DNA from 3 places in the Arthrobacter sp. D1-17 genome. Region 3 is predicted to be linked to each of the others. Evidence: predicted binding sites of a transcription regulator. Region 3 holds the regulator's gene; each other region holds the start of a gene.

Region 1 (10,258 bases), 670 kb from region 3:
CGTACTCGCCGGACTTGGCGTTGAAGCCGTTGTTGTTTTCCAGCTCGGCAACCTTGGCGGTCACGACGTAGCCGTCGTGGCCGGCGTTCTGGGCGATCCAGCGCAGCGGCTGGACCAGTGCACGACGGACAATTCCAACGGCAGCTGCCGCGTCACCTTCAAGGGCCGTCACTGCCGGATCCTCGTCGAGTACCTTCAGCGCGTGGATCAGCGCGGAGCCGCCACCGGCCACGATGCCTTCTTCGAGGGCTGCGCGGGTGGAGGACACGGCATCTTCGATGCGGTGCTTCTTTTCCTTCAGCTCAACCTCGGTGGCAGCGCCGACCTTGATCACGCCGATGCCGCCAGCCAGCTTGGCCAGGCGCTCCTGCAGCTTTTCGCGGTCCCAGTCGGAGTCGGTGCGGGTCAGCTCGGCACGCAGCTGGGCAACCCGTGCAGCGACATCCTCCTCCGAACCGGCACCGTCAACGATGGTGGTGTTGTCCTTGGTGACCGTGATGCGCCGTGCAGTCCCCAGGACCTCCAGGCCGACGGTGTCCAGGCTCAGGCCGAGCTCCGGGGAGACAACCTGCGCACCGGTGAGGGTGGCGATGTCCTGCAGCATGGCCTTGCGGCGGTCACCGAAGCCGGGAGCCTTGACGGCAACGACGTTCAGGGTGCCGCGGATGCGGTTGACGATCAGCGTGGACAGGGCCTCGCCTTCGATGTCCTCGGCGATGATGAACAGCGGCTTGGAGCTCTGCAGCGCCTTTTCCAGCAGCGGCAGGAACTCCTGGATTGCGGAGATCTTGCCCTGGTTGATCAGGATGAGGGCGTCCTCGAGGACAGCTTCCTGGCGCTCCGCGTCCGTGACGAAGTACGGGGACAGGTAGCCCTTGTCGAACTGCATGCCCTCGGTGAGGACGAGCTCGGTCTGCGTGGTGGAGGATTCCTCGATGGTGATCACACCATCCTTGCCGACCTTGCCGAACGCTTCGGCCAGGAGCTCGCCGATTTCCTCGCTCTGAGCGGAGATGGCAGCCACGTTGGCAACCTGGGTGCCTTCAACAGGGCGTGCGTTCTCGAGCAGGCGGGCGGCAACGGCTTCGACGGAAACCTCGATGCCGCGCTTGATCTGGCCCGGAGCGGCGCCGGCGGCCACGTTGCGCAGGCCTTCCTTGACCAGGGCCTGCGCCAGCACGGTGGCGGTGGTGGTGCCGTCGCCGGCGACGTCGTTTGTCTTAGTGGCGACTTCCTTGGCCAGCTGGGCGCCAAGGTTCTCGTACGGGTCGTCGAGCTCAACCTCACGGGCGATGGTCACGCCGTCGTTGGTGATGGTGGGAGCACCCCACTTTTTGTCCAGCACGACGTTGCGGCCGCGGGGACCAAGCGTCACCTTGACCGTGTTGGCGAGCTTGTCGATGCCGGCTTCAAGAGACCGGCGGGCAGCGTCGTTGAACGCAAGCTGCTTTGCCATGGTTTTGTCCTTTCAAGACAGAAACCCCGTGCCGCTGGTGAGCCAGACAAAAGTCGGGCGGCACCGGCGGCACGGGGATCCAAAGAGTTACTTTACGACGATCGCCAGAACGTCGCGGGCAGACAGCACGAGGTACTCTTCGCCGCCGGTCTTGACTTCGGTTCCGCCGTACTTGGAGTAGATGACGACGTCGCCGATGGCTACGTCAACCGGAACGCGGTTGCCGTCCTCGAAGCGGCCGGGGCCTACTGCTACAACTTCGCCTTCCTGCGGCTTCTCCTGTGCGGAGTCCGGGATAACCAGGCCGGAAGCCGTGGTCTGCTCGGCTTCGAGCGGGCGGACAACAATACGATCCTCAAGAGGCTTAATAGAGACCGACACTCGGACCTCTCCTTTTCGTCAGCAAAAATTCATGGACAGTAAAACTGTCGCGCCTTGGCGGCAGACCGTCGTCGCGGTGCCGGCAGCAGCCAGGCTGGCAGTTTTTCATGTGTTAGCAGCCTCCTAGGGAGAGTGCTAATGATGACTCTATGTAAGGGGTTAGCACTCGGTCAAGGCGAGTGCCAGAAGTTCATCTGCTGTAACAGACGGAACGGGCGGATTGGCGGCCCTCAGCGGCCGGTGAGGGCATCGAACCCGACGTCCTCACCGCCGTCGTCCCCGCCGGTTGAAAGGTCCTTGCCCCAGCGGACCAGCGCGACGGCGGCAGCGGCTGCGGCGAGCGCCGAAGCAGCAAGGAACACCACGGCTCCGATGCGTGCGCCCACGTACAGGTCCCGGATCTGGCGGGCTTCATCGGTCGCATCGTTGATGTTCTTGCCGCCCACGGAATAGACAGTGGAGTTGAAGGAGTCCAGCAGGAAGATAATGCCCAGCAGGACGAGGCAAACGATGACGCCGCCTGCCCCCACGATCAGCACGGGGCGGGCATACCGGGCAGGATGTGCACGGTGGACCTGACCGGTCTGGTTGTCGGCGGGCTTGTCTGGGCTGGGCGGTGCGCTGAAGTCCATTCAAACCACCCTATCGGGAAGCGGCGGCCTGCACTCCACTAGGCTTGAACCCATGTCTGACGCACCGCAGGACCAGATCGCACAGCTTTTGACCGAGGAAGGGTGGCAGTTGCTGGCATCGCTTGGCCCCTACCGCGAGGACGAGTCCATGGCGCTGGCTTCCCGTCTCCGCAAGGCCGGCCACTCCCCCGAGCTGGTATCCGCCGTGCTGACACAGTCGCGGTTGCGGACCAAGGCCGAGGGCAAGTTCGGCGAGTTCGCCCGCCAGATGCTGTTCACCCAGGCGGGCCTGGAACAGGCAACCCGTTTCAACGTGGCCGCCCGGCACGCCCAGCGCTTCGCCGAGGCGGGCGTCCGGCACGTGGCCGACCTGGGATGCGGCCTGGGCGCTGATGCCATGGCACTGGCTTCCCTGGACGTCGCGGTGACAGCCGTGGAGAGGGACGAAACCACAGCCGCCTGCGCCACCATCAACCTCATTCCGTTTCCGCAGGCCACGGTGGTGCATTCGGACGCCACCTCCCTTCCGCTGGGTGACGAGGACGGGGTTTGGCTGGATCCTGCGCGGAGGACGACGTCCACGTCCGGGACCAAGAGGATCTGGGACCCGGAGGCGTTTTCGCCGCCGCTGTCCTTCGTGGAATCCCTCGCCGCGGCGGGCCGGCCCGTCGGCGTCAAGATGGGCCCAGGCATGCCGCACGAAGCCATTCCGGCGGGCTGCGAGGCCCAGTGGGTCTCCGTGGGCGGCGATGTTACAGAAGTGACCCTCTGGTTCAACGCGGTGGCCCGGCCGGGAATCCGGCGCGCGGCGCTCCTGCTCGGCCCGGCAGGTGCGGCGGAACTCACCAGCGGGGAGGATTTCGACGGCGGACCGGCAGCCCCGGTGGGACCGGTTGAGGGCTTTCTCTACGAGCCGGACGGGGCGGTAATCCGTGCCGGACTCGTGGCCGACCTGGCCCTGCAGCTTGGCGGACACCTCCTGGACGAGCACATCGCCTACATCTGCGCCCCGCAGGCCGTGGATACGCCGTACGCCCGGGCGTACCGGGTCCTAAAGGTCATGCCCTACAGCGTGAAGTCACTCAAGACCTGGGTGAAGGACAACGGCATCGGAGTCCTGGACATCAAGAAACGAGGCACCGCCGTCACTCCCGAGGAGCTCAGGAAGCAGCTGCTGCCGGGCGGAAAAGCGGCCGCAAAGAAGGCGGGCAAAAAGACCGCCACCCTGGTCCTCACCAGAATCGGCGAAGAGCGGGTGGCGGTCTCGGTGGAGCCGGTCTAGCCTTCTGCCCGGACAGTACTGGGCCCCGACCTACTGGGCCCGGACCTACTGCGCCCGGACGAAGGCTTCGGCGTCGCGCACCTGCTGGTCCGTGGGGCGGACGCCGGTGTACAGCACAAACTGCTCAAGCGCCTGGATGGTGGCCACCTCCGCACCGGTGATGACCTTCTTGCCCGCAGCCCTGGCAGCTTTGATCAACGGAGTTTCGGGGGGCAGGGCCACGACGTCGAACACCACCTCGGCCGCCTCAACCGCGGCAGCGGGAAAGGACAGGGAATCTGCCTCAGGGCCGCCTGCCATGCCGATGGGCGTGACGTTGATGATCATGTCGGCCGTGGCCCCGCCCAGCTCACCACACCATGTGAAGCCGTAGAGGCCAGCCAGCGCCCGGCCTGTGGCTTCATTCCGGGCGACGATGGTGACATGGCGGAAGCCGGCATCCCGCAGGGCTGCAGCGGTGGCCTTGGCCATGCCGCCCGCCCCGCGCAGCAGTACCGAGGAGTCCGCGCGCACCGCGTTGCGTTCCAGCAGCTGCTCGATCGCCGTGTAATCGGTGTTGTAGGCCGTAAGCCGGCCAGCGTCATTGACGATGGTGTTCACTGAATCGATGGCCTTCGCGGACGGGTCCATGGCGTCAACCAGGGCAATCACGTCTTCCTTGTATGGCATGGAGACGGCGCAGCCCCGGATTCCGAGGCCGCGGACGCCGGCGATCGCCAAGGCGAGGTCTGTGGGGGCGAAGGCCTTGTAGATCCAGTTCAGCCCGAGCTGGTCATACAGATAGTTGTGGAAGCGGGTCCCGTTGTTGCTCGGCCGGGCCGAGAGCGAGATGCACAGGGTCATGTCTTTATTCAGAATCGGCACCCCTCCATTAAACGGGCAAGGCGGCATTGAACGGACAAGGCGGCCAGCCGTTGAACAGGCAAAGTGTTCAACGGCAGCCGCTGCCCTGCCGGTAGGGCCCGACGGCGGCCGGCAGCTTTCCGGGAGCCGTAGCCTTGCCTGCCAGCACCGCCAGCAGCGCCTTGAAGGCGCCCGGCGTCCGTCCGTAGAGCGCCACCTTGGTGGGGGCGGCTGATCCTGCCAGCGGCCAGGGTGCATCGAGAGCCACGGCAATGTCTCCGCCCGCCGGGGCACCGCGGTAACCGATCAAGGTCACCAGGGGGCCGGTCCCCAAGGTAATTCCTGCCTCCCGCGCTGCAGCGGCGAAAAGCGCCTGGTCCGCGGCGGTGCCTCCTGCCAGCCGGACAGCGCCGGGCACCAGCGGGCCCCGGCATGGCCCGGAGACTACCGTTACGGCGCGGGCGGACACTTTCGCTGACGTCCCTGCGGTGCTACCGGCAGCGGCGCCATGGTTCCGGGGAGCTGTCCGTGCCCGCCACAGCATCATGGTCACTACCCGGCGCGCGGCTTCGTCGAGGCGCGAGGCCGGGAGCCTGCCGGAAGTAACGGCGTCGACGATGGCTGCATGGGCGGCGTAGACGTCAGTCGGCATCAGCAGGAGGTCCGCGCCCGCGGCCAGCGCTGCCGGCGCCGCTGAACCGCCCGGATACCGGGCGCTCACCGCTTTCATGTTCAGGGCGTCGGTCACCGCGACACCCTTGAACCCCATGTTCCGAAGCGCCGCATAGCTGGCTTTGGAGAGGGACGCCGGCACATCCGGCTCCAGTGCAGGGACGGCGATGTGCCCCATCATGATCATGGGCGTTCCCGCCGCGACGGCCGCCTGGAAGGGTTTCCAGTCCCTGGCCTTCAGCTGCGGAACCGTTGCCGGCTGGACGGGCATGTGCAGGTGCGAGTCCACAGTCAGGGAACCGTGGCCCGGGAAGTGCTTGACGGAGGACAGCACGCCGGCCGCCAGCATGCCGCGGGAGAACCCGATGCTCAGGTCGCCGGCTGCCTTCGGGTCGGCGGACATGGACCGGGCGCCGATGGTGGGGTCGCCGGGCCCCACGGTCAGGTCAGCCGTGGGCGCGAAGTCAACGGTGAAGCCCAGGGCGGCCAGTTCCCCGGCCAGGCCCTTGCCGGCCTCGGTTGCAAGGGGCACGCTCCCGGCGGCCCCGTAGCTCATGGGAGAAGGCCATGCCGTGAGCGGGGCCCCCAGCCGGGACACCAGGCCTCCTTCCTGGTCGACGGCGATCATGCCGGGCCACGTGCGGCCGCCTGAGCGGGATGCCTCACCGAGCCGGCGCGCCACGTCGGTCATGGCCCGGACGTTCACGAGCCCGTCTGGGCTGCGGGGGACGTTATCGCCCATGATGATGGAGCCGGCCAGATGCAGACGTTCGATGGTGGCGGCCTGCGCCTCGTGATTGAGGCCGGAGAAAAACGGAAGCAGTACCTGCCCGGCCTTCTGGCCGGGTGTCATTCTGGCCACAGCGGCGGCCGCGGCGTCCTGGTCCCGTTGCTGCGGTCCCCAGCCCAGCGGTGCCGTGCCCTTCACTGCTGCCCCCTTAGCAGGCGTTGACGCCGGAGGCCGTGGCGCCGTCGTCGTTTTCTTCCCTTGTGGAGCCGACGAGGCGGGGGAGCCCTCTGCCGTCGCAGGGGCCGCCGAAGTGGCTCCCGGTGGCCCCGCTTGTTGTTCCGGCGGTGTGCAGGCGCTGACGCCTAGCACCACCGACAGCGCGGCCGCGGCCAGTGATTGCTTGTTTTTCCTGCGGGTTTTCCCAGGGGTTTTTCCGGGGTCGCCGAGAAAGCTCCTGTGGTCACTGTCACGCGTTCTGTGTTGCCAAGCCATCATCCCGATGCTACCCCTGCACTAGACTTGGATGACCGTTCCCCTGCCAGTCGTTCTGCCAGAAGCGGCCAGCGACGGGACAGCAGTTTAGCGAGAGGAACACATGAAGATTGATTTCGCTTCATCCCGGCAATCAACTCTTGGTGTGGAATGGGAGCTCGCGCTCGTCGATGCGCAGACCGGTGAACTCGCCTCCGTGGCGAACGAGGTGCTGCGCGGTGTGTCGGCAAAGCACCCGGAGCTGAACGAGGACGACGAACACCCGCACATCAAGCAGGAACTGCTGCTCAACACCGTTGAGCTTGTGACCGGGATCTGCGAAACAGCCGCCGAAGCCAAGGAGGACCTCAACCGGTCCCTTGCCGCACTCCGCGAAGTCACCGATCCCATGGGCGTAGAGGTGTTCTCGGCCGGCAGCCACCCCTTCAGCCCGCCGCAGCTCCAGCCCGTCACGGACAAGGCACGGTACGCCAAGTTGATCGACCGCACCCAGTGGTGGGGACGCCAGATGGTGATTTACGGCGTCCACGTGCACGTGGGTCTCGACCGGCGGGACAAGGTGCTTCCGGTGCTCGACGGGCTGGTCAATTACTTTCCGCACTTCCAGTCGCTGTCCGCGTCCAGCCCGTTCTGGGGCGGCGAGGACACCGGCTACGCCTCCCAGCGTTCCCTCATGTTCCAGCAGCTGCCCACCGCAGGGCTGCCGTTCCAGTTCGCCACCTGGGAAGAGTACGAGTCCTACGTCCAGGACATGTTCACCACCGGCGTCATCGACACGATTTCCGAGATCCGCTGGGACATCCGGCCGGTACCGGCCCTGGGCACCATCGAAATGCGCATCTGCGACGGCCTGGCCACGCTGGAGGAAGTGGGCGCCGTAGCTGCGCTGACCCAGTGCCTGGTCCACGAATTCTCCACCACGCTGGACAACGGCGGCACCATCCCCACCATGCCCCCGTGGCACGTCCAGGAAAACAAGTGGCGCGCGGCCCGGTACGGGATGGAAGCCATCATCATCCTGAACGCACAGGGCGACGAGCAGCTCGTCACCGACCATCTGCTGGAAACCCTGAACCGGCTGGAACCCGTTGCTGCGAAGCTGGGCTGCGCCGACGAGCTGGCGGACGTTGAAAAGATCATCAGCCGCGGCGCCGGATACGAGCGGCAGCGCCGCGTGTCGGCAGAAAACGGAGGCAACCTCCAGGCCGTCGTGCTGGATCTGGTGAAGCAGATGCGCAACGGCCCCACGGCATAAGCCCGGCCTTCCCGGGCAGGAACCCTAGTCGGCCGCGTTAGCCGGCTTCGTTTTGCCGGGCGCTGGCTGGGGCTAAACGGCGACTGCCGGGGCTGCCGCCGGCGCCGAAACCGTTGTGACGGGCATGGACGAGTCGGGTGCGAACGTGACGCCGCTGGGCGAAATGCCCGCCATCACCAGCTGCGCGCCGAGCGCCGCCACCATCGCTCCGTTGTCCGTGCAAAGGTCCAGCGGCGGTACATGCAGCACGATGCCGGCGGCCGAGCAGCGCTGTTCGGTCAGCTGGCGGAGACGCGAGTTAGCTGCTACCCCGCCGCCGAGCAGGAGGCTGCTGATGCCCTGCTCGCGGCAGGCGAGCACGGCCTTTGAGGTGATGACATCCACCACGGCCTCCTGGAAGGCCGCAGCGATGTCGGCCACCGGCACGGTTTCGCCTCTGGCCTCGAACTGTTCCACGCAGCGGGCCACGGCGGTCTTCAGGCCGCTGAAGGACCAGTCGTAGCGGTGCCGTCCCGGTTCCTCCGCCGTCCCCATGTACTTCGGCTGCGTCAGGCCCCGCGGAAAGCGGATGGCCTTGGCGTTCCCGCTCCGGGCAATCCGGTCGATGGCGGGACCGCCCGGGTAGCCCAGGTTGAGGATCCTGGCCACTTTGTCATAGGCCTCCCCTGCCGCGTCGTCGATGGTGGAGCCGAGCAGTTCCACGTCGTCGGTGATGCTGCGGATCCGGAGAATTTCCGTGTGGCCGCCGGAGACGAGGAGGGCCCCGAGGTTACCGGGAAGACCATTCCCTGCAGGCCCGTGTCCTGCGGGCAGTGTCCCCTGCCCTGCATCCAGCAGGCCGACACCCACGTGGGCCACAAGATGGTTGATGGCGTACAGCGGTTTTCCGGTGGCAACGGCCAAGGCTTTGGCCGCGCAGACCCCCACCATCAGCGCTCCCGCCAGGCCGGGGCCGGACGTGACGGCAATGGCATCGACGTCGTCCAGCGTCACCTTCGCCTCGGCGAGGGCGGCCTGGAGAGTCGGCACGAAGGCATCGAGGTGCGCGCGGGAGGCGATCTCCGGAATGACGCCGCCGAATCGGACGTGTTCATCCATGGAGGACGACACGGTGTTTGTCAGTAGTTCGGTTCCCCGGACAATCCCGACGCCGGTTTCGTCGCAGGAGGATTCGATGCCGAGCACGAGCGGCTGGGAACGGTTCATTGCTGGTCTGCCTCCGTGGGGGTGGTCTGGCCGGTCCTGCCGCCGGCATTCCTGCCATCGGAGCCGTCATCCTGGGCGTCCTCGTGCACGATCTCCTGGTGGAGTGCGAGGACGTTGGCGAGTTCGAGCCGCATGATCAGGGCATCGACGCCGTCGCGGTAGTACTTCCGCCGGACGTGGATCTGTTCAAACCCGAACCGCCGGTACAGCTGCTGGGCCCGGGGGTTGTCTGCCCGGACCTCAAGCAGGAGGTCTGCCGCACCGCGCCGCCGGCCCTCGCTGATCAGTTCCCTGAGAAGTGCCGAACCGATCCCTCTGCCCTCGTATTCCGGAACGACGGCGATGGTCTGCACATCGGCGATCGGCTCGATGCACATCAGGCCGGCGTAGCCGATGATGCCGTCCGGTGCTTCGGCGATCAGATAGCGGCGGGTTTCGGGCTGGGACAGCTCATCCACGAACATCTGCAACGGCCAGGCATCCACCGGGAAGAGCCGCTCCTCCAGCTGATGCACAGCGGGAATGTCGGCCGGAACCATGTCCCGCACCCTGATGCCGGCGGCCGCGAGCGGCCCCTGTCCTGGCTGGCTGCTCACAGGGCGCGCTTCCGGGGCCCGGGCACCTGGGCGTCCGATTCGCGCAGGTACAGAGGGGTGGAGACGGGAAGCTCCTCGCCGGCGGCCAGCCGCGCCAGCGCGAACTGCCCCAGGTAGAGCGCATCCGGCTGCTCGGCGCTGAAGTCCGGATCCGCGCGCAGCACATCGGCATACAGCCCGGCGCCGGCGCCATAGGCGGGCAGGTCGGGAAGGTCTGCGGCGAAGCCCACATGCGGCCCGTCCACGAGTTTCGGGAGCTGGCCCTCCTGCAGGGTGTACCGCGCCCAGTAGACCTCTTTGCGGCGGGCATCGGTGGCAACGAGGAACTCCTCGGGAGCGTGGGTGGCCTCAGCCACCTCCAGCGCCACGGCATCGAGACTCATGAGGCCGTGCAACGGCTTGTTCCAGGCGAAGGCAAGGGTGCGGGCTGTGGCAATGCCTGAGCGGAGTCCAGTGAACGGGCCCGGGCCGACGCCGACGACGATCGCGTCCAGGTCCGGCCCCGTCACGCCAGCCTCGGCAAGCAGGTTTTCTATCCCCGGGGCGAGCACCTCGGCATGGCTGCGGGTGTCCTCAGTGGAAAAACTGCCCACCACGCCTTCAAGGGCATCATCGGACACGAGCGCGGCACTGGCCACGGCAGATGTATCAATCGCAAGGATGAGCATCAGGAGGTTCCTTCCACGGCCGGATCCAGAACCGGCTGATCCGTC
Region 2 (10,258 bases), 640 kb from region 3:
TCGACCGCCGATTCGGGCACCTTTTCCGGGCCGAACTCCTTCAGGTAGCGGTACAGGGTGGCGCGCGACCAGCCGACAGCCTCCGCCGCAGCCTTGACCTCTGTGCCCTCGCTGAGCAGCTGGCGAACGACGCGGACTTTGGTTTGGACGGTGTCAGGCTTCGGCGGCTGCTTCCCGAACTTCCGCCGCCACACCTGGTCCACATGGCGATGCGGCAAAGTGTTACCAAAGTGTTTATTCTCAAGGCTGCCGCCCGCAAAAAGCGCGGAATCTGTGGAGCTAAGGGGATTCGAACCCCTGACCTCTTCGATGCGAACGAAGCGCTCTACCAACTGAGCTATAACCCCTTGGACGCTGACTCCATCCTCAGAACCACAACCACTGTCCAGAGAACCACAACGCCGGTTTCCCTAGGCTACAAATTTTCCCGCCTCTTTGCCAACCAGGCCTCAAATGTCTCCCGGCCATAGGCCTGACCGGGCACGAGGTTCCGGCCTTCGCGCAGGAACGTGCCCATCGGGCCCGGCAGCGGCAGCGGTGCAACAAGGCCCTTGCCGCCGGTGACCCGCTTCCAGGTCCGGGCCATGGACGTCATGTCCTGGACCTCCGGCCCGCCAATCGTCCTCAGCTTGTGCTGCTGTCCTAATACCGGAGCGAGCGCCTCCTCGAGCAGGGCGGCGGCCACGTCGCCGGCGAAATGGACTGGAGCTGTGCGTCCCGGATCACTGGGATGAGGCGCACCTTGGAGCCGGCGGAGAACAGCCGGGCCACTAGGCTGTGGAACTGCGTGGCACGCACCGTGGCGGTTTCCAGCGCCGCCCTGGCATAGACCCGTTCCTTGTCCGCCTTCGACGGGTAAAAACCATAGCCCGTCTGGTCACAGTTCACGATAGAGAGAAGTACTGCCTTGGCGACCCCGGCTTCCAGCGCTGCCGATATCAGGAGCGCGCCGCCGGCAGCAGACTGCCTCATCGCTTTACCGCTCTGCCCTTCCAGGCAGTCAATGACGACGTCGACCCCCGCCAGCGCCTCCGGAAACCCGTCATCGGTGGTGACGTCCCCCCCGAAAGTATGGGCTACGCGCGGCGGCGCTGCAGGACGTCATCCAGGTTGCTCAATGCGCTTTGCGCTTTGCTTTGCTGGCCCGCTGGCCCGGCAGTCGGAGCTGCAACGGCGGGTGCAGCTGCCGTACCCTGCTTGAGCGAAGGCTTCCCCGACGACTTCGGCGCCTCGGGCAGGTCAAGAGGCTCCGGGGCGGGGCGTTCCGCTTTGGCTGCCTCGACATAGGTGGGTTTGGGAACCTGGACAGGCTCCCAGCTGGGGGCTTCTTCGGCGGGGCGGCTGGCAGCCGGCTGGGCTGCAGCGGCCAAGCCGCTGTTGTCCCCGGCAGCGATCGCTACAGCCAAGGCAGCTTCGCGCAGCTCGACGGCGGTCAGGGGCTTTGGCCGGGACTCGACTGCCTCGGCGTCGAACAAAGTGCTTTCGGGACGTTCAGTGGCATCTCCCGCTTCCGGATGCGCGTCGGCAACCGGCGTACGGTTTTCCCGTTCAGCGGGTGCTCCCATCGCTGCCGAGAAGGCAGCACTGACCTTCCTGCGGCGGTCCCGGACGGCGAGCGAGCGGAGAAGAACGACGGCGGCCAAGCCCGCCAGAAACGATACCGGGGGAACAAAGCCCGCACCGACACCGAACAGCAGCAGGACGCCGGTGACCAAGGCAGTGGCGAAGAACAGGAGCCCGGCCAGGGCGATCGAGGCACGTCCATATCGGATGCGGAAAGCGCCTTTGGGCTTCGTGGCGGACTTGCCCCCGGGCTGGCCCGGCGTGAAGCCCGCTGCGGATGCGCTGCTCTTCCTGGTATCCATGCGATTCTCCTGCTGGACGGTCATGTGAAGGACCGTGCCGGCTTGCTGGTTTGCAGTTTCGTGGTCAACGCTCTCCAGCATCAGGTCACCGGCAACCTGGAAGCGGTGCCTGCCGTTGCGGAGCACGTAAGGGGCAACCCAGACCATCCACAGCGCAACAGCGACCACAAGGATGACTGAGCTGCTCAGAGGGAAGTCCACATACAAAACCGTATGAGTAATACTGCACCCCTTGTGGCATTCGTCTCGGTGTGTCGCTCACCGACTCTCAAATCATTGGATTTAAAAGCGGCAGGGTGTCAGGCTGGCCTTGAGCGCAGCCACCTGCTGAGCAGCCCCTCCGGAACATCTTCCGACGTCAATGCAAAAGACCGGTGGTCGGCCCACTGCCCGTTGATGTGCAGAAACCGTGGGCGGTATCCCTCGTCACGGAAGCCGAGCTTCTCCACGACACGCAGGCTTGGCTTGTTCTCGGGTCGGATATTGATCTCCATGCGGTGCAGCCCGAGCGTCCGGAAACAGTGGTCGGTGGCCATGGCAACCGCGGTCGGAGCGATGCCCTGCCCGGCCCGCGCCTGGTCCACCCAGTAGCCCAACGTCGCCATCATGGCAGAACCCCATACGATGGAGGACACCGTCAGTTGTCCGACGATGACAGGCTCCCGCTGCCCGGGCGTCCACACTGTGATGAGGAACGGCAGCGCCGTGCCTTGAGCCGCTTGCGCCTTGAGCGACCGGACCATCTGCCGGTAGTCGGGCAGCCCCCCGCCAGGGGCCGGGTTGGAAGCTTCCCAGGGGGCCAGCCACTCGCTGTTCCGCGAACGGACCTCGGTCCATTCCCTGCGGTCCCGGTACCGGATGGGGCGAAGAACAATATCGCCGCATTCCAGTGTGACCGGCCAGATGTGGCTGACCCTCATTGGAAGTTACTTGGTCAGTCCGGCGGCAACTTCGCCAAGCCACTCACGCAGACCGGGTCCGAGGTCCTCGCTGTCGATCGCGAGCTGGACGCACGCCTTAAGGTAGCTGAGCTTATCGCCGGTGTCGTAGCGGCGGCCACGGAAGACTACTCCGTACACGCCTCCCCCTTCGCCGTCCCGGCCAGCCAGTTCCTGCAGCGCGTCGGTCAGCTGAATCTCGCCGCCGCGTCCGGGTTCGGTCTTTTCCAGGACATCGAATACGTCAGGGTGGAGGACGTAGCGGCCGATGACAGCCAGGTTCGAAGGCGCCTCGTCGACGTCGGGCTTCTCCACGAGTTTGTTGATCCGGACATAGCCTTCGCCGTCAATTTCGGAAATGTCCGCACAGCCATAGGCGCTGATCTGGGACGGCTCCACCTCGATGAGTGCCACGACAGAGCCGCCGGTCTTCGCCTGCACCTCAATCATGACGCTGAGAAGCTCGTCCCGGGCATCGATCAGGTCATCGCCCAACAGCACTGCGAAAGGCTCCTGCCCCACGTGCTGGCGCGCCCGCAGCACGGCGTGGCCCAGCCCCTTGGGATCTCCCTGGCGGACATAGTGGATGTCGCCCAGGTTGCTGGCGGCCTGGATGGATTCCAGCTTGGCCGTGTCGCCCTTGGCCTCCAGCGTTGCCTCTAGCGCGGGAACCCTGTCGAAGTGATCCTCCAGCGCACGCTTGTTGCGGCCGGTGATCATGAGGACATCGCTCAGGCCGACCTGAACGGCTTCTTCAACGACATACTGGATAGCCGGTTTGTCCACCACCGGCAGCATCTCCTTGGGCATGGCCTTGGTGGCAGGCAGGAACCTGGTGCCGAGTCCCGCTACGGGGATGACGGCCTTGCGGACTGAAGGATTAGTGGAAGTCACTGGACTAATCTATCGGAGGGAACATTCATACGGTTAATGCTTCCGGTCCTCGGCTGGCCGGACAGCATTGCACGCGAAGGACGAGGCGCCATGTCACGAGAGACCCTGTCGAAGGATGAAATCCGCTTGCAGCACCGGATAGCCCGGGCGGGAATGCAGCCGGAGACCCTTGCGGCTGCAGCGGCGGGAATAGCCCTGCACGGGTTGTCATGGGCGCAGACCATTACCGGCGGCAGGCCGTCAACGTTCACGGCTTATCTCGGCGTCGGTTTTGAGCCACCCACTCTCCCGCTGATCTCGGCGCTTCACAACGCAGGCCACAGGGTGCTGCTGCCGGTGTGCGAACCAGACCGGACTCTTGGCTGGGTTTTCTGGGATCCGGCCGTGAAGTTTGTCCGCAGCCGCTACGCCCCCATCCAGGAGCCGGACGGGGAGCGCCAGGGATTGGACGTGATGAGAACTGTGGCAGGAATCTTCCTGCCTGCCACAGCTGTCGACATGAGCGGCAACAGGATCGGCCAAGGCGGCGGGTACTACGACAAATTCCTGGCGAAGGCCGAGTCCAACGGCGTGCAGGTGCCCAGGACCGCGGTCATTTTCGACGCCGAACTCCTGCCGCCTTCCAGCATCCCCGCCGAGGGCTTCGACCGGCCTGTCGATGCGGTTCTGTCCCCGTCAGGCCTAATCCGGCTGACCTAATGCCCTTGCGCAGCGAGGTGAGAGAATTGGCACTCAGGCCCTGCGACTGCTAAAAGAGCCCCTCCCGCACGGATCTCCTTCGGGATCCGGCCAAGGAAGGTACCCGGCAGCACGGGACCTGTCGTTTGTCCAAGAGGAGGATCTACAGTGCCCACGTATGCCTATGCCTGCAAAGATTGCAGCCATGCCTTCGACATCGTGCAGTCGTTCACTGACAGCACTCTGACGTCCTGCCCCGAATGCCAGGGGACCCTACGCAAGAAGTTCAACAGCGTCGGTGTGGTCTTCAAGGGCTCAGGCTTCTACCGGACCGATTCGCGCGACTCAAAGGGCAGCACTGTTTCAGGGTCGCCCTCTGCTTCTTCGGCTGCGCCTGCTGCTTCCTCAGCAACGCCTGCAGCCTCTGCTTCTTCTCCCGCACCCGCGGCCGCCGCGAGCTAAAGCCGTCTGCCCGTCGTGGGGCCGGGACTTGGTTTCCACAGCCTGGTCTCCACAACCTGGTTTCCACATAGCGTTCGGCTGTGCCGGCCGTTTCCACATACGGCCGGCTTCATCTGTCCGCCTGCCGGGACGTTTCATAGCGTGTCGTCATGCCAGGTATCAGATTGCTTCCCTCCGCGACCGCCGCACGTTCCCGCCGGCACATACCGCTGCCCGCGCCGCGAGGACGCCCTCGGCGTGGACGTCTGGGTGCCTGGCTGAACCGCAACCGCAGGCTCGCTGTCGCGCTGCTCCTGTGTGTGGCGGCCGGAATCACGGTCCACCAGCTGACTCCGGCACCGTCCCACACAGTCCAGGCCATGGTGGCGGCACGGGATTTGCCTGCAGGGCATACCTTGGGCGGCACTGATGTCTCTGCCGTGAATGTTCCGCCCTCCGTTCTCTCCAGCGGAACCTTTGCTGCAACCGCGGAGGTAAGTGGCAAGCAGCTCGCTGCGCCGCTCAGGAAGGGGCAGCTTTTTACAGACGCCCAGCTCGTCGGGCCCGGCCTGCTCACGGGAGCGCCGCCGGGTTCGGCCGCGGTTCCGCTGCGGATGGCAGATCCCACATCGATCCAGCTGGTATCGCCCGGCCAGCTCGTCGATGTTGTGCTGACAAGCGGCGTGGGCTACGAACAGAAATCGGCTTCCAAAGTACTGGCGGCGGCGGTGCCGGTTCTCTGGACTTCAGAGCGTGAAGGCCAAAGCGGGCAGTGGCTCGCCGCCGGCGATTCCGACGGCCTGATGGTCGTGGCCGCCACCCCGTCCCAGGCCAGCGCTTTAGCGGGAGCCTCAACGCAGGGCAAACTCTTCTTCGTTCTGGTGAGCCCGCCTCCCCGATGACCACCTACGAAAATACCGGCGGGCAGAGCCCCACCCTGGCGTCAGCCCCAGTGAGGCGGCCTCTGCTCCCTGAGCCAGGCGTCACGGTCACCCTCGGGTTCAGCGTCTCCCCATGCCCGTGGATCATCCTCTGCAGCTTTCTTTGGAACCGCGCCGCCCGGTGTCACGGGCGCCTTAGCTGCCTGTTGAGTTGCGGATTTCCCGGCAGCGGGGGCTTCCGGGGAAGGCTGCGCATTCGTTGGCGGTTCATGCTCCGCTTCGCTCTTGCTCATCCGGCGTTCTCCCTCCGGTCCCTGCTGCCACCGGGATATCCATCATCCATGATGTCGCCGGGCTCTGTAAGCTCCCGGGGGCCACCCTCTGCGAGGTCGGATCGGTCCTGAGCCTGCCCAGCACCGATCTGCTTACCCTGGAACTGCTCTCCCGGGAACTGCCCGTCCGGGAACTGCCCGTCCTGGTCCGCGTCGACACGTTCTGCTTGGTCCTTAGCGTGCCAGCCCACGTTGTGGCCGGGCTCCGGCTCATAGCTACGTTCCTGGTCAGGAAAGGATGCATAGGACCCGTCGTCGAAGCCCGTGACGTCCTCATCGAAGAAGTTCGGCGAACCCATTCCGCGGACGGCGGGTGCGGGTTTCTCGAGCCCGAGGTAGCCGCCGATGCGGTCGGCGCACGCCGAGGGATCGGTGAAGACCTCTATCGTCCACAGCGGCATGTACCGCCACCCCAGGCGCTCCAGCAGCTGCGGCCGCAGCCGGCTGCGTTCCCTGACCGTCATCCGGCGGTACTGCTCTGTTCCGTCGGACTCGATGGCCACCGGACGGGGGATCTCGGCTTCGTCCTGGCCCATCGTGCTCAGGGGGTCCGCCGCCGCCACGACGTCGATGACGCCGTCGTACTGGTGCCAGACACGAGCCCCGCGTGCCCGGAGCCGGTCCCCCAGGTCCGCCACCAGCGGATCAGCACCGAGGGCCTGCTCGCTCGCCGCTGCCCGGGAAGCCGGGGTCCCCAAGGTGGTGTTACCCGCGATTTCCCGGTCCAGCAGCTCGTACAGGTCCACGGCACCGTGGGCCAGACGGGTCCTGTCCAGGTCCTCGGGCTTGAAGCAGGTGAGCACGTGCAGGGACTGCCGGGCCCGGGTCATGGCCAGGGCGAACTTGGCCCGGCCGCCTTCGGCAGAGAGCGGCCCGAAGCTGTGGAGCGCCCGCCCGTGTGGGGTGCGGCCATAGCCGGGCGAAAAAATGACATGGTCACGGACCAGGCCCTGCGCCCGCTCCAGGTCCACCACGCGAAACGATTCCTCGCCCGCCGTGAAGAATCCGGAAAGCATCGGATAGCTGGGAAGCTGCTGCCTGATCGCCTCGCCGATTCGTGCGGCATGCCGAAGGCTGGCTGTGACGACGGCTAGGGATGTGCGGGGGCGGAGCCGGGCGTGTTCGAACACCAGCTCCACCACCCGGTTGACCTCCGCCACCACGGACTCAACGCCTTCGTGGTCTGCGCTCGGCAAGCCGGTCCCGTCGGGCAGGTACTCAACGAGCAGGGCACGGTCCAGCCCCGTGGCTGACTGGCCTTCGGGCAGGCGACGGAGGCCGCCGTCGTAGAAGCTCTGGCTAAGCTGAAGCACCAGGTCCTCATCCACAGCGCGGTACACCGAGTGCAGCCGCCGGGCCGGAAGGACCCGTCCAAGCGCGGTGAAGGCGCTCTCCACGCTCTGGTGTGTCGGTTCGCCGGCGGCCAGCCGCTCCACCGCCACGGTGAAGGTGCGGGGGCTGGCAATCTTGTCGTCGCCGAAAGCGATCACCTGTTTGGCCCGGGCCATGGCGGGCAGGACAGCCTGGAGCGAGGTCGCCTCGGCATCGAGGATCACCACGGCGTCAAACTTTTGCTCGGCCGGAAGGAGCCCCGTCATGAGGTAGGGGCTGACGGACCATACGGGGACCAGCATGGGGACAAGCGCGGGCGCCTGTGCCGTCAATGCGGCAAGCGTGACCCGCCCGTCCTTGAGCAGGCTCCGCAGGAGGTCAGCCTGGCGCGGGTGCTCTTCGATGCCGGTCCGCCAGCGCTCGGCCAGCTGCCAGCGCAGGCGACCCGCGCCGCTGGCGATGTGTGCGTTGTCTGCGAGCCGGTATTCCGCTTCAAGCTGGCGCAGCGCATCGCCGTCAGACATGGCGAGGTAGTCATCGCCGCTGATCATTGCTTCGAGCGCGGACTGCCACCAGGCCAGTTCGAGTTCCGCGGCCACAGACTCGGCAGGGACCTGCCGCGCCGAGAGGTCTGCGAGCAGCTCGCCCAGGCCGTGCTCGCGCATGTTCTCAATGAGGAGCGTGCGCTCAGGCAGCGTCTTGAGCGTCTCGGAGTCGGCCACGAGCCGCTCGAGCCGCTCCATCAGTGCGGGATAGGGGGCGTTTTCGAGCGCGCCGCCGTCCGGCGTGTGCCGCAGCGCGTCGCCCAGCAGCTTCAGTTCGCGGGTGAGCCCGCGGTGCATGATACTGATCTCTGCCAGGCCGGACGGTACGGCAGGGTGCCGCTGGGTGGTGGCGTAGTCCGACCACAGCGCACGCTGTTCCTGCACGAGCACCAGTGACGTGTGAAGGTCCGAAATGTGTACTCCCGGGCGGACGTACTCCTTGGCCACCCGGCGCAGGCGCGACCGCTGCATGGAGGGCATCTCGATGCCGCGCTCACGCCGCCAGGACGAGGAAGCCGTAGCGGAAATCAGGTCGTGCACGGGACGGTCAAAAATGTCCGGGGTGAATTTGTCCAGGCTTTCCCGGACAGCCACCAGCAGCCTGAGCTGGGCGCCCCACTCGGCAAAAGTCGTCCCCAGCCGGATTTCGGCGTGGTCCGCGACGCCTTTCATGCGGCGTTGCAGCTCGGGGAGTTTCTTCTCTACCGAGCGCGCCAGTTCCTGGGCCTCTTCCGTCTCCTTGCGCGTCACCAGTCGTGCGCCATGCCAGGGGCTCGAGGTGGAGGCGCTGCTGAAGCTGCCGAGCTCCGCCGCACGCTTCAGCCTGCCCGCCAGCTCCTCGCGGTCACGAATGTTGTCCAGCACGCTGCGCTTCAGCCGTACGGTGGTGGCAGGGGCAGGTTGGATCGAGGTCAGTTCCGCCAGTGACTGCATTGCTTGGTATGGAGAGCAGCCCCACCGCTCACGGACGTTGTGCAGGGACGCCACATGGTCCATCAGGGCGTGGCGGTGCTCGGTCAGGGTTTTGTGCAGGTTGCCCAGGCGCGGCTCAGCCGTCTTTTCGTTCCGGACGATGGCCTGGACCAGCTGCCCCTTGAGCTGCTGCGGCGTGGCACTGCCAGAGAGCTGGAACAGAATAGACTCCAGGCCGAGGGCTTCGAGGCGGGTGGCAACTTCATTGAGGCTTGCCCGCCGGTCCCCCACCACAAGGACCGTTTTGCCCTCATCCACCAGCGCGCCGATGGCATTAATGGCGGTCTGCGTCTGGCCGGTGCCGGGAGGGCTGCTGACCAGTAGCGAGTCCCCTGCCCGGACAGTGTCGATGACGTACTGCTGGTCCGCGTCCGCGTCCAGCAGGAGCAGCTCCTCGGCCGGGTTCCGTTCGTCCACGCTAGGGAAGCGTTCGGGCTGCAGCACCGGAATGTCGATCTCTTCGCCGGCGGCGGCACGGGCCAGGGAGGTTACAAGGGTGTTCTGCTGGTTAATCCAGGGGTCATCCAGGTTGTCCGCGAGGTCCGCAAAGGTGGAAACCAGCAGGTTGTGCTCCACCTCGGCCCCGGGGATCGGCTTGACGAGGGTGCCAATCCGGTCCAGGACCGGCTGCGGATCAAAGCGTGCCGTGCTGTAAGCCATCCGGGTGACGGCATTGACATCGAAGACGATGCCGTGGATGGTCTTCAGGTGGCGGATGAGGGCAGGGTTGATCCGCGCCTGCTCGGTCAGCTGAAGTTCGTAATCGTCTTCCCCGGGCCTGATCGTCAGGGAGATCGCGGTGAGCATGACGGGCGCTGAAACACGCTGCGGCTTGCCTCCGACAGCGGACGTCCACACAACGGTGCCGGAGGACAGGTACCCGGCCTCAATGCCGCGGTCGTTGGCCAGTTCGAATATCTTGGAGCGAAGGTTCCGGGATGCACGGGCGGCCACGACGTACTGCTGCTGGTCCCGGATCAGGGTGGACAGCCTGGTTCGCCGCCCTGCCATGAGCTGGGCCAGGCCCGACGGGTGGGCATGCGTCAGGTCAATGGAGCCCTCAGGGGTCTTGGTGAAGCGCAGCATCGTGTCCGCCCCTGTGACGGGTTTAAGCCCGGACAGCCACTTTTGGAGCTCCTCCGAACCGTCGGGGTCGGCCTGACCAACTGACACTACTGCCTTCTTTTCTGCGCTTGCACGTGACGCCATGGACCATACGGGCATAGATTCGAGCGTAGCCGGAAACGGCTGCGCGTGAGAGACCGCAACACTGGAACGGGCCAAGTTGCGGTGCATTTCACCCGCTGGAGCTTAATGCCAAGCGACCGGCCTCCCTCAGGAGACCGGCCGCCGGTAGATGCTATTCCCACTCAATGGTTC
Region 3 (10,258 bases):
ACAGGTGGACGCTTTCAGCGCCATCACCCACAAGGACAAGGCCTACGCCTACGGCGTGATGATGACCGGCAAACTGCGCGAGCTCATCCCGCGCCAGCAGTTCGAGGTGCCGATCCAGGCAGCCATCGGCTCGCGCATCATCGCACGTGAATCAATCCGAGCCATCCGCAAGGACGTTCTGGCAAAGTGCTACGGCGGTGACATCTCCCGTAAGCGCAAACTGCTGGAAAAGCAGAAGGAAGGCAAGAAGCGCATGAAGATGGTGGGGCGCGTGGAAGTGCCGCAGGAAGCCTTCATCGCAGCCCTGACCACCGACGAATCCAAGGACAAGGCCAAGAAGTAGTGATGACCGTGGCCGGAACCTCCGGAGGCCGCACACATGCCTAGCGTTCTTCCCCTGGGTGACCCAGCGCCGTCGGACGGCCTGCTGCCGCAGCAGGCGGCGGACGGTGCAGCCGACAGGGCCTTCGGGCTCTATGTGCACATCCCGTTTTGCGCGGTGCGCTGCGGTTACTGCGACTTCAACACCTATACCGCAACCGAACTCGGCGGCGGCGCGTCCCAGGACGCCTACGCCTCCACCGCCATCTCGGAAGTGGACTTTGCCGTGCGGGTCCTCGAGCAGTCGGGCCTGCCTGCCCGGAAGCTGCGCACCGTGTTTTTCGGCGGCGGCACGCCGACACTGCTGCCGGCAGAGGACCTGGCCAGAATACTCGGTGCCGCCATAGACCGGTGGGGGATCGAACCGGGCGCCGAAGTGACCACCGAAGCCAACCCGGACTCAGTCACGCCGGAATCCCTGCAGCTGCTCGCCGATGCGGGCTTTACGCGGGTTTCCTTCGGCATGCAGTCCGCGGTGCCGCACGTGCTGAAGGTCCTTGACCGCACCCACAGTCCGAGCCGTGTCCCGCTTGTGGTGCAGTGGGCGCGCGACGCCGGGCTCGCAGTCAGCCTGGACCTGATCTATGGAACTCCCGGGGAGTCCCTTGAAGACTGGCGCTTTTCCTTGGAGACGGCACTGTCGTACCAGCCGGACCACATCAGCGCCTACGCGCTGATCGTTGAGGACGGCACCAAGCTGGCCGCCCAGATCCGCCGGGGTGAAGTTCCCGGAATAGACGACGACGACCATGCCGACAAATACGAACTCGCCGACCAGATGATCACCGACGCCGGCCTCCGCTGGTATGAGGTCAGCAACTGGTCGGCCACTGCCGAACAGGCATGCCGCCACAACCTGGCCTACTGGCGCGGGGATGACTGGTGGGGCGTCGGACCCGGCGCGCACTCGCATGTCGGCGGCGTGCGCTGGTGGAACGTAAAGCACCCGACCGCCTACGCGGGCAGGCTCGGTTCCGGGGTGTCACCCGCAGCCGGCCGCGAGACCCTTGACGAGGGGACGCGGGCCATCGAACGGGTCATGCTCGAGACGCGCCTGGCCTCAGGGCTCGCTGTCAATATGCTGTCCGATCAGGGCAAGCGCGGTGTTGCGGGCCTTATTGCAGACGGGCTCGTGGAGCCCACTGAGGCATTCCGCGGAAGGCTCGTCCTGACGCTTAAGGGACGCCTCCTCGCTGATGCGGTGGTCCGCAGGATCCTGCCGGACTAGTCCCCACCCGCACCCTAACCTCGCAAGTCCGATCCGGCTCGCTGCCCGCGCAAAGCTCGGGCCGGGGCCCTCGCCGGAGCGGCTCCACGGCCAGGGGACCCTGCGGGCGTGGGCACAAGTTCGCGGGTGGGGACTACTTGATCCAGCGGAGGTTGTACGGGTAGCGGTGCGGCTGGCCCCGGTTCACGTGGATGCCGGCCGAGACCGAGAAGCACGTTAGTGCAATCCAGATCAGGGTCGCGAGCACGGCGAAGATGTTGCCCACCACCGGGAGCAGTACCAAAAGGTTGGCCAGGACAGCAGCGATGGTAGGCGGCAGGGTGAAGTTGAGGGCTTCCTTGGATTCCTGGGCGGTGAACGGGCCGCGGTCCTTGAAGATCAGATAGATCAGCAGTGCCGGCACGCAGCCGAGGATGCCGCCGAAGTGCGACAGGGTTGCCCACTGGCGGTCTTCGCTGGCGGTCAGCGGAAGCGCATTCGCAGGCACGCCATGGTACTGGGGCCGGTCAGGGCCGGACTGGAGGTCCCTGCGGTCTCGAGCGTCGTCTGCCACGGTGTGTCTTCCTTAAACGTGCGTTGGTGCGGTGTTGCCGGTAGTTCAGGTTCGCGGCCGCCCGGCGGAACCGGACGGCGGCAGCGCGAGTGGCGCCCTTCCAAGAATACTGGGTCGCGAACGCATTGGACGACCGGCTCCCCGGCCAGCAGAATCCAGCTACAGCATGGCAGTGCCGGGTTTGCCCTGTGCCTTGAGGGGAAGCAGAGCGCCGGCCAGTGTAATTACGGCGCCGGTGCCGAGGAGGAACCAAAAGTACGCGGCCGGTTCAGGGACAGAAGTAGGCTTTTTGCTCGTTGGCCCTCGCGGCGGCCGCCTCGGTGACCTGCTGCTTGTACAGTTCCACGGACAGCTGCGCAGGCAGCCCAGCGGCTGCGGGGTCGAGCTTCGGCCAGTCCGTGGTGGGGGCCCCTTTCCCTGTCAACCCGTGTCCCGACAAAGAGCTGGGGGACGCCGAGCAGCGTCTGCATTCGCCGGGCTCGCACGGCGCGCAACATTCTCCTCACGCGTGACTTGTTCAGCCACTCGGGGTCATTGTCCAGGCCCAAGGCAGCGGGAAGCCGGGTGGTACCGTTCCCCAGCAGACGGATGAACCGTTGTCTTAATCGGCTCAACCAACGCTGCCAGGTTTCACGGCCGCGGCCAAACTCTGCTCAAGTCCCATTCCGGCTGGAAATCAACTTCCTTGCCTTCGAACCAGACGTCCCATCCGGTGAGCGTGTGCCCCTGGCCGGGATTGTTCCAGTTGGGCCTGACCTTGATGTGGATGATCTGCCCATCCGGGCTTATGCCGAAATGCTTCGCGGGGTAACTGTTCTGCTCGAGTTCGCAGAAGTGTTCGTCATCTGTATCGGGCTCTGCCACTGCGACCCCCAAAAACAATGGGACGGCTGGGAAATCCAGAGTACAAGGGGCGGTTCGGCGTGTCTACGCTGCCCGCGTTGCAGCAGGGTGCGGGCGTTGACCGGAATCGCGCGGCGGTATAAATCTTCCTTAGGTGAACGTGCAGTACCGGTAAGGCGGGGAGGTGGCGGTCATGTCAGATCATTTACCCAGGGGCCAGCAGGGCCAACAGGAGGTACAGCCGGGCGGGGGCGGCCGGCCCGGCTGGCCTGTCCCATGGCGCACGGAAGGGCTGGCTGATGACAGGTCCGGGACCCGCGGTCAGGAAAACGCCCCGGCGCCCGGCGGCTGGTGGAAAGCCATGCTCTGGGCACTGGTGCTGTATCTCGGTGTTTTCGTGATGCTGTCGCTGCAGGACCAGTCGGGAAGGCCGCAGCCCGTCTCCTATACCGAATTCAAATCCCAGGTGGCGTCCAACAACGTGGCCGAGATCTTTTCCCGGGCCAACACCATCGAGGGCAGCCTCCGGCAGGAAAGGCAGCTGCCGGGGTCCGACGCCACGATGTACCGCCAGTTCGTCACTGAGCGGCCCGTCTTTGCAACCGATGATCTGCTGGGTGCGCTGGAACGCAACGAGGTTATTGTCAGGGCGACCCCCGTGGTCCAGGAGCGGGGCATCCTCCTCAATCTGCTGATCTCAGTCGCCCCCATACTCCTACTGGTGCTCTTCTACCTGTGGCTGCTTAAGCGCCAGTCCGGACTGTTGGGGATGGGAGGCGGCAAGAAATTCCAGCCCGTGGATCCCGGTAAGGTACGGGTCACCTTCAAGGACGTCGCCGGAATCGATGAGGTGGAGGCTGAGATTTCTGAGGTCGTCGACTTCCTCAAGGCACCCGGGAAATATCAGCAGATCGGTGCGAAACCGCCAAAGGGAGTGCTGCTCAGCGGTCCTCCCGGGACGGGGAAGACGCTCCTGGCCCGGGCGACGGCGGGTGAGGCGGGCGTGCCGTTCTTCCACGCCAGTTCGTCTGAATTTGTGGAAATGGTGGTTGGCGTCGGGGCCAGCCGGGTGCGTGAGCTTTTCCAAGCGGCCCGCAACGCCGCGCCGTCGATCATTTTCATAGATGAAATTGACGCCATTGGCCGCAAGCGCGGGGGGTCGCTGACCGTGGGGGGACACGATGAACGGGAGCAAACCCTGAATCAGATCCTGACCGAGATGGATGGTTTCTCCTCCTCGGAGGGCGTTGTCGTCCTGGCCGCGACGAATCGGCCGGATGTCCTGGATCCGGCGCTGTTGCGCCCCGGGCGTTTTGACCGCTCCATCACGGTTCACGCCCCGGACCAGAACGGGCGGGCACAGATCCTGCGGGTCCATGCCCGGAATGTGCGGCTGGACCCTGACACGGACCTTGACGCTGTGAGCCGCGCGACGCCGGGAATGACCGGCGCCGAACTGGCCAACCTGGTGAACGAGGCTGCGTTGCTGGCTGTGAAGCGCGGTCACGCAGCCGTCAGCCAGCGGGACCTGCTGGATGCCTTGGAAAAGGTGCAGCTCGGGACAGCACGAAATGTTGTGATGCCCGAAGAGGAGCGCAGGCGGACGGCGTTCCATGAATCCGGCCACGCCTTGCTGGGCATGCTCGAGCCGGGGGCCGATCCGGTCCGCAAGATCTCCATTATTCCCCGCGGCCGCTCTTTGGGCGTGACACTGTCCACACCTGACACCGACAGGTACGGCTACGACGAAAACTATCTCAAAGGCAGGATCGTGGGTGCGCTGGGCGGGATGGCAGCCGAGGAACTGGTCTTTGGGGTCGTCACCACCGGCGCGGAAAGCGATCTTCAGACCAGTACCCATCTGGCCCGCATGATGGTGGGCCGCTGGGGAATGTCAGAGCGCATCGGGCCGGTACAGGTACTGCCGGAAGAGGGCGACCCGCGCCTCGCCGGTGTCTCTGAGGGGATGCTGGACGCGGTGGCCGAAGAGGTCAGGGCGCTGGTGGATGACTGCCACCGGCGCGCCCGCAAACTCCTGCAGGAGCACCGCTGGCGGCTGGACGCGCTGGCCCGCCGGGTCCTGGAGAAGGAGACGCTGGACGAGCAGGAAATTTACGAGGCAGCAGGCCTTGAACGTCCCCGCGTAGCAGGCGGCGGGCGGACAGGGGCGGCCCCGCTGCAACAGGACCCCGGGGAGAACGAGCCCGCATTGCAGGCGGAGAGTTAGGGCACCGTGAGGAAGTCGATGACTTCCTCCACTCTGCCCAGCAGGGCCGGTTCAAGGTCGGCGTAGGTGCGCACTGCCCCCAGCAGCTTCTGCCAGCCCAGCCCGATGTCTTCCTTCGTCTCGTGCGGCCAGCCAAAAGCTGCGAGGATCCCGGTCTTCCAGTCGGTGCCGCGGGGTATCACGGGCCACTGCGCGATGCCGAGGACCGAGGGCCGGATCGCTTGCCAGACGTCCACGTAGGGATGGCCCACAATGAGCACATTTCCCGCTGCGCCGGGAGAGGCCATCACAGCCTCCGCGATCCGGGACTCCTTGGAATCGGGAACGAGGTGGTCCACGAGGACTCCCAGCCTGCGGCCGGGCCCGGGACGGAACGCTGCCACCGCCCCCGCCAAATCGTCAATGCCGTGCAGGGGCTCGACGACGATGCCCTCCACCCGAAGGTCATCTCCCCAGACCTTCTCAACCAGTTCGGCGTCATGCTTGCCTTCAACCCAGATACGGCTGGCCTTGGCCACCTGGGCGCGCTGGCCCTCGACGCGAACGGACCCGGAGGCCGTCCGGCCAGGAACCGAGCCGGCCTGCCGGGCGGCCGGAGCAGGCGGCACCAGCCGGATGGGCCGGCCTTCCAGCAGGAACCCGAAACCGAGCTTGAAGGAACGTGACTTGCCACGGCGGTCCTCGAGGGCCACAACGTGCATACCGCCTGACTTCTCCACCCGGGTCACAGCACCCACCCAACCGGACTGGACATCTTCGAGAACCATTCCGCGCTGCACGGGAACTTCGGGCAACTCGTTCTTGGCGGGCGCTGACATCTCCTGCGGGCCCCAGGACTGGTACTGCATCGATAACACCGCTTTGCACTAGGAGTCGGCCGCCCGTCACCGGACAGGCTTCCGTCGGAACGGCTCCGGAATTTCGCCCGAAGCGGTACCAATGCTAACAACGGGCGGTCTCATATTAGACTTGTTAGCACTTAGGGATGTCGAGTGCTAACCGTGGATTCCGGCGCTGCCCTGCTGCTGCCCAAGTAACGGTCGATCGGAGGTGGATTGTGAGCGAACCGCGCAAGCTCGAAGTGTTGCGCGCCATTGTCGAGGACTACGTTCATTCCCGAGAACCCGTGGGATCCAAGGCTCTTGTTGAACGCCATCACTTGGGCGTCTCCAGCGCTACCATCCGCAACGACATGGCAGCGCTGGAAGACGAGGGGCTCATCACTGCCCCCCACACCAGCGCCGGCAGGATTCCCACCGACAAGGGATACCGGCTCTTCGTCGACCAGATTTCGGCTGTGAAGCCGCTGTCGGCCGCCGAACGGCGGGCCATCCAGTCCCTGCTGGAGGGCTCCGAGGACCTCGACGACGTCCTGGACCGTACCGTCAGGCTCCTGGCGCAACTGACAAACCAGGTCGCCGTCGTGCAATACCCGCACCTGAGCCGCGCCGTGGTGCGGCACATCGAATTCGTGCAGATGGCACCCCGCAAGGTCCTGATCGTGCTGATAGCCGACTCGGGGAAGGTCGAGCAGCGTGTTATCGACGTAGGCCAGGAACTCAGCGATGATGCGCTGACCTCCCTCCGCACCCGCTTCCTGACGGGCCTTGCCGGAACCCCGCTGACACAGCTGGCCCAGCATTCGGCGGCGGTCGTCGCGGGGTGTGCCCCCAATGAGCGCCCCGCAGCGCAGGCCCTGAGCAAGGCCCTTGAGGTGCTCTCGCACAGCAGCCGGGAAGACCGCATGGTCATGGCCGGCACCGCCAACCTCGCACGCTCCAACGTCGACTTCCCGCTCAGCATCGGCCCGGTCCTCGAAGCGCTCGAGGAACAGGTGGTCATGCTCCGCCTCCTCAGCGAGATGGCTCAGGACCACCGCGGCATCGCTGTCAGCATCGGACGGGAAAACCCCTACGACGGGCTGGCCGAGGCGTCAGTAGTCGCCACCGGTTATGGGCCGGACGCCACCGCCAAGGTCGGCATCCTCGGGCCCACCCGGATGGACTATCCCACCACCATGGCCGCCGTCCGAGCGGTGGCCCGCTACCTTTCGAGGATTCTCGGCCCGTAACCCCGCGGCCCGCGAAACCAGGCACCCCAGGCACCATAACCAGGAAGAGATACAAACTTGAGCAGCCACTACGACGTTCTTGGCGTCTCCCCGGAAGCCACCGGAGAAGAAATCAAAAAGGCCTACCGAAAGCTGGCCCGCACCCTGCACCCGGACGTCAACCCCGGACCCGAGGCTTCTGACCGCTTCAAGGCAGTCACGCACGCCTACGAGGTGCTCTCCGATCCGCAGAAGCGGCGGGTCTATGACACAACGGGCAACGAGAACGGCACGGACAACGGCTTCGGCGGCGGCAGCTACGCGGGCCAGGGCTTCGCGTTCCAGGACATTTTCGACACCTTCTTCGGCGCCGGCGGCACCGCCGGCCCCGCCTCGCGCGTCCGCCGCGGCCAGGACGCCCTCATCAGCGTACGCATCGACCTGCGCGACGCCGTTTTTGGAGCGAACAAGAAAATTGAGGTTGACACCGCCGTCGTCTGCCCCACCTGTGAAGGCTCCTGCTGCCGTGAAGGCACACATCCGGAACGCTGCGACATCTGCGGCGGCAGCGGCCAGGTGCAGCGGGCGGTCCGCTCTATCCTCGGCCAGGTCATGACATCCGCACCCTGCGGCTCGTGCGAGGGCTTCGGGACCGTCATCAAGGATCCCTGCAACGAGTGCAGCGGCCAGGGCCGCATCCGCAGCCGCAGGTCGCTGACGATTAAAGTTCCCGCAGGCGTTGGCACCGGCACCCGCATCCAGCTCTCCGGACAGGGCGAGGCCGGCCCTGCCGGCGGGCCGTCGGGCGACCTCTATGTCGAAATCCGGGTCAACAACGACCCCACCTACGTTCGCGACGGCGACGATCTGCATGCCACGCTGCACATCCCCATGACTGCGGCCGCGCTCGGCACCGAACTGAGCCTGGACACGTTCGACGGAAAGCAGGACATCGACGTCAAGGCCGGAACGCAGTCGGGTGAGATCATCACTCTCCGGGGCTTGGGCGTGACGCACCTGCGCGGTTACGGCCGCGGAGACCTCAAGGTGCATCTGCAGGTCGAGACGCCCACGAAACTCGACGCCGCCCAGGAGGACCTGCTGCGGCAGCTGGCCAAGCTTCGCGGCGAGCAGTACTCCGAGGGGAAGCTGGCCGCGAGCGGCGGCGTCTTCGCAAAGCTCCGGGACCGCTTCGGTAACCTGTAGCGGTGAGCAACCCGGTATTCTTCACGCCCGCAGGTTCCCTGGATGAGGTTCGCGAGGGTTCGCTGTTCGTGCTGGACGGTGCCGAGGCACGCCATGCAGTGACAGTTAGGCGGCTGGCGGCGGGGGAGTCTGTGGACATCGCCGACGGCGCCGGACGGCGGCTCACGGGCACTGTCACCAAGGCGGCGCCCGCGGAGCTGACCGTCGAATGTTCGTCTGTCACCGAGGAGGACCGCCCTGCGGTCCGCCTGGTGCTCGTCCAGGCCCTGGCCAAGGGCGACCGCGATGAACTGGCGATCGAAACAGCCACGGAGCTGGGGATCGACGCGGTGGTTCCGTGGCAGTCCGACCGGTCCATTGTGCGCTGGAAGGGCGAAAGGGCTGCAAAGGCCCACGGCAAGTGGCAGTCGGCGGTCTCTGCTGCGGCCAAGCAGGCCCGCCGGGCCTGGATCCCGGAGGTGCGTGCCGCCGTCGACACCTCCGGCCTGGTAAAGCAGGTGGCGGACGCCGCGCTGGCGGTGATCCTACATGAAGACGCCGTCAGGCCCCTGCGCGGAGTGCTGGAGGCGTGGCAGGAAGCCGCGCTCCGGAGCCAGGAGCCATGCGAGGTGCTGCTGATCGTTGGTCCGGAAGGCGGTATCAGCCAGCGGGAGGTCACAAAGCTGTGCAGCGCCGGAGCGGTGACGGCACTCCTGGGACCGCACGTGCTCCGGTCATCGACGGCGGGCCCGGCCGCCGTCGTCGTCGCGAGTGACGTCCTGGGCCGCTGGTAGCGGCCGAAAAACAGCGGCACCCCGCATCCGCGGCTGCCGGATCAGTGATTACGGCATGATCGGCTAGCGGACTGAGAAGCCCCTGGTGTCCACGTTGGGTTCGTCCTCGGGCCGGTCTGGATCAAGCTGGGACACACGGATCTCGTAGTCGCCGGGTGCCAGTTTCACGCTGATGCTGAAGACGCCAGACGTATCAGCCTCCGTGGCGGCCGTGGCCTCCCCATTGAGATACTTTTCTTTCTCGCCGTTTTCCTGGACCTTCAGGATCTGCCAGCGCAGCTTTCCCCCCCGAACCGTGTTGCGGCCGTTAATCTTGACCCGGCCGTCCGCAACCTCGACGCCTTCCTGGGGATCGATGATCCACACCGGGGCGACCATGCCAACGCTGCGGGGCATGGGCGCCCCGAGCCTAACGTGCTTGAAGGCGTGGTAGTCCGTGTGCCCGTCGACAAGGATCACCACTTCGAGTGGCTGGGCGGCATCAACCAGGCCCGAACTCGCTCCGGCGGCCGTCGCTGTATACACGAGTTGCTGGATGGCGCGCTGGGCCATGTCCGCGTCCAGGTTGCTGTTGAAGGCGTCGGCGGAAACATCCACCGTGATGACGTTCGTCCCCGAAATGGAGGTGGCGAGGTTCTTGGGGTTCTGCCAGGGGGTGAAGAAGTCAGGGTCGAGGGGAGCCTCGGACATCATGGCCCGGAGAGCCTTTGTGATGGGGTTGTCTTCGCCCGGCACGTCCCTGAACTCGCGATACAGGTAGACGTCCGTATTGCTGCGGCCAATCCAGTAGACAGGGGCCTTATTGGAGGACTGCATCGTTTCCAGCGGTGCGCTTGTGGTGGGGGCACTGTCAACCCCGTCGGACAGCCGCGTCTGGGTGGGGCTGCCGGCGGTGGGTTGGGCGGGGCCGGGATCGGCAATGCATCCGGACAGGAGCAAGGCGGCAGGCAGCAGCCCCAGCAACAGTGCGCAGCGCATGCGCCCGGTTGCCGCGGCG

Evidence for each region. The regulator HrcA, encoded in region 3, represses chaperone genes, less so after heat shock. The targets are predictions, from matches to a motif close to TTNGCACTCGNNNNNNNCGAGTGCNAA.
Region 1: groES (co-chaperone GroES) is a predicted target of HrcA. The motif match lies at 1,997-2,023, and genes of this name have one in related genera.
Region 2: M1E01_RS06085 (FmdB family zinc ribbon protein) is a predicted target of HrcA. The motif match lies at 4,423-4,449, and genes of this name have one in related genera.

What each region holds. Positions count from the first base shown of each region.
Region 1 is NZ_CP096382.1:1,272,995-1,283,252, reverse strand. It holds gene groL (chaperonin GroEL) at 1-1,456, opposite strand, end outside; gene groES (co-chaperone GroES) at 1,544-1,837, opposite strand; gene M1E01_RS06015 (hypothetical protein) at 2,068-2,469, opposite strand; gene M1E01_RS06010 (class I SAM-dependent methyltransferase) at 2,522-3,751, shown strand; gene M1E01_RS06005 (shikimate 5-dehydrogenase) at 3,797-4,594, opposite strand; gene M1E01_RS06000 (glycoside hydrolase family 3 N-terminal domain-containing protein) at 4,683-6,119, opposite strand; gene M1E01_RS05995 (glutamate--cysteine ligase) at 6,592-7,743, shown strand; gene tsaD (tRNA (adenosine(37)-N6)-threonylcarbamoyltransferase complex transferase subunit TsaD) at 7,816-8,949, opposite strand; gene rimI (ribosomal protein S18-alanine N-acetyltransferase) at 8,946-9,488, opposite strand; gene tsaB (tRNA (adenosine(37)-N6)-threonylcarbamoyltransferase complex dimerization subunit type 1 TsaB) at 9,542-10,213, opposite strand; gene tsaE (tRNA (adenosine(37)-N6)-threonylcarbamoyltransferase complex ATPase subunit type 1 TsaE) at 10,213-10,258, opposite strand, start outside.
Region 2 is NZ_CP096382.1:1,296,292-1,306,549, reverse strand. It holds gene M1E01_RS06125 (helix-turn-helix domain-containing protein) at 1-218, opposite strand, end outside; tRNA gene M1E01_RS06120 (tRNA-Ala) at 275-347, opposite strand; gene M1E01_RS06115 (hypothetical protein) at 416-595, opposite strand; gene M1E01_RS06110 (hypothetical protein) at 643-972, opposite strand; gene M1E01_RS06105 (hypothetical protein) at 1,077-2,066, opposite strand; gene M1E01_RS06100 (GNAT family N-acetyltransferase) at 2,165-2,785, opposite strand; gene galU (UTP--glucose-1-phosphate uridylyltransferase GalU) at 2,792-3,697, opposite strand; gene M1E01_RS06090 (5-formyltetrahydrofolate cyclo-ligase) at 3,788-4,396, shown strand; gene M1E01_RS06085 (FmdB family zinc ribbon protein) at 4,544-4,837, shown strand; gene cpaB (Flp pilus assembly protein CpaB) at 4,987-5,718, shown strand; gene M1E01_RS06075 (AAA family ATPase) at 5,987-10,102, opposite strand; gene guaA (glutamine-hydrolyzing GMP synthase) at 10,239-10,258, opposite strand, start outside.
Region 3 is NZ_CP096382.1:1,940,724-1,950,981, forward strand. It holds gene lepA (translation elongation factor 4) at 1-343, shown strand, start outside; gene hemW (radical SAM family heme chaperone HemW) at 380-1,609, shown strand; gene M1E01_RS09140 (DUF4870 domain-containing protein) at 1,743-2,162, opposite strand; gene M1E01_RS09145 (hypothetical protein) at 2,431-2,586, opposite strand; gene M1E01_RS09150 (hypothetical protein) at 2,793-3,026, opposite strand; gene ftsH (ATP-dependent zinc metalloprotease FtsH) at 3,199-5,232, shown strand; gene M1E01_RS09160 (DUF3097 domain-containing protein) at 5,229-6,080, opposite strand; gene hrcA (heat-inducible transcriptional repressor HrcA) at 6,290-7,303, shown strand; gene dnaJ (molecular chaperone DnaJ) at 7,361-8,488, shown strand; gene M1E01_RS09175 (16S rRNA (uracil(1498)-N(3))-methyltransferase) at 8,491-9,261, shown strand; gene M1E01_RS09180 (GerMN domain-containing protein) at 9,325-10,239, opposite strand.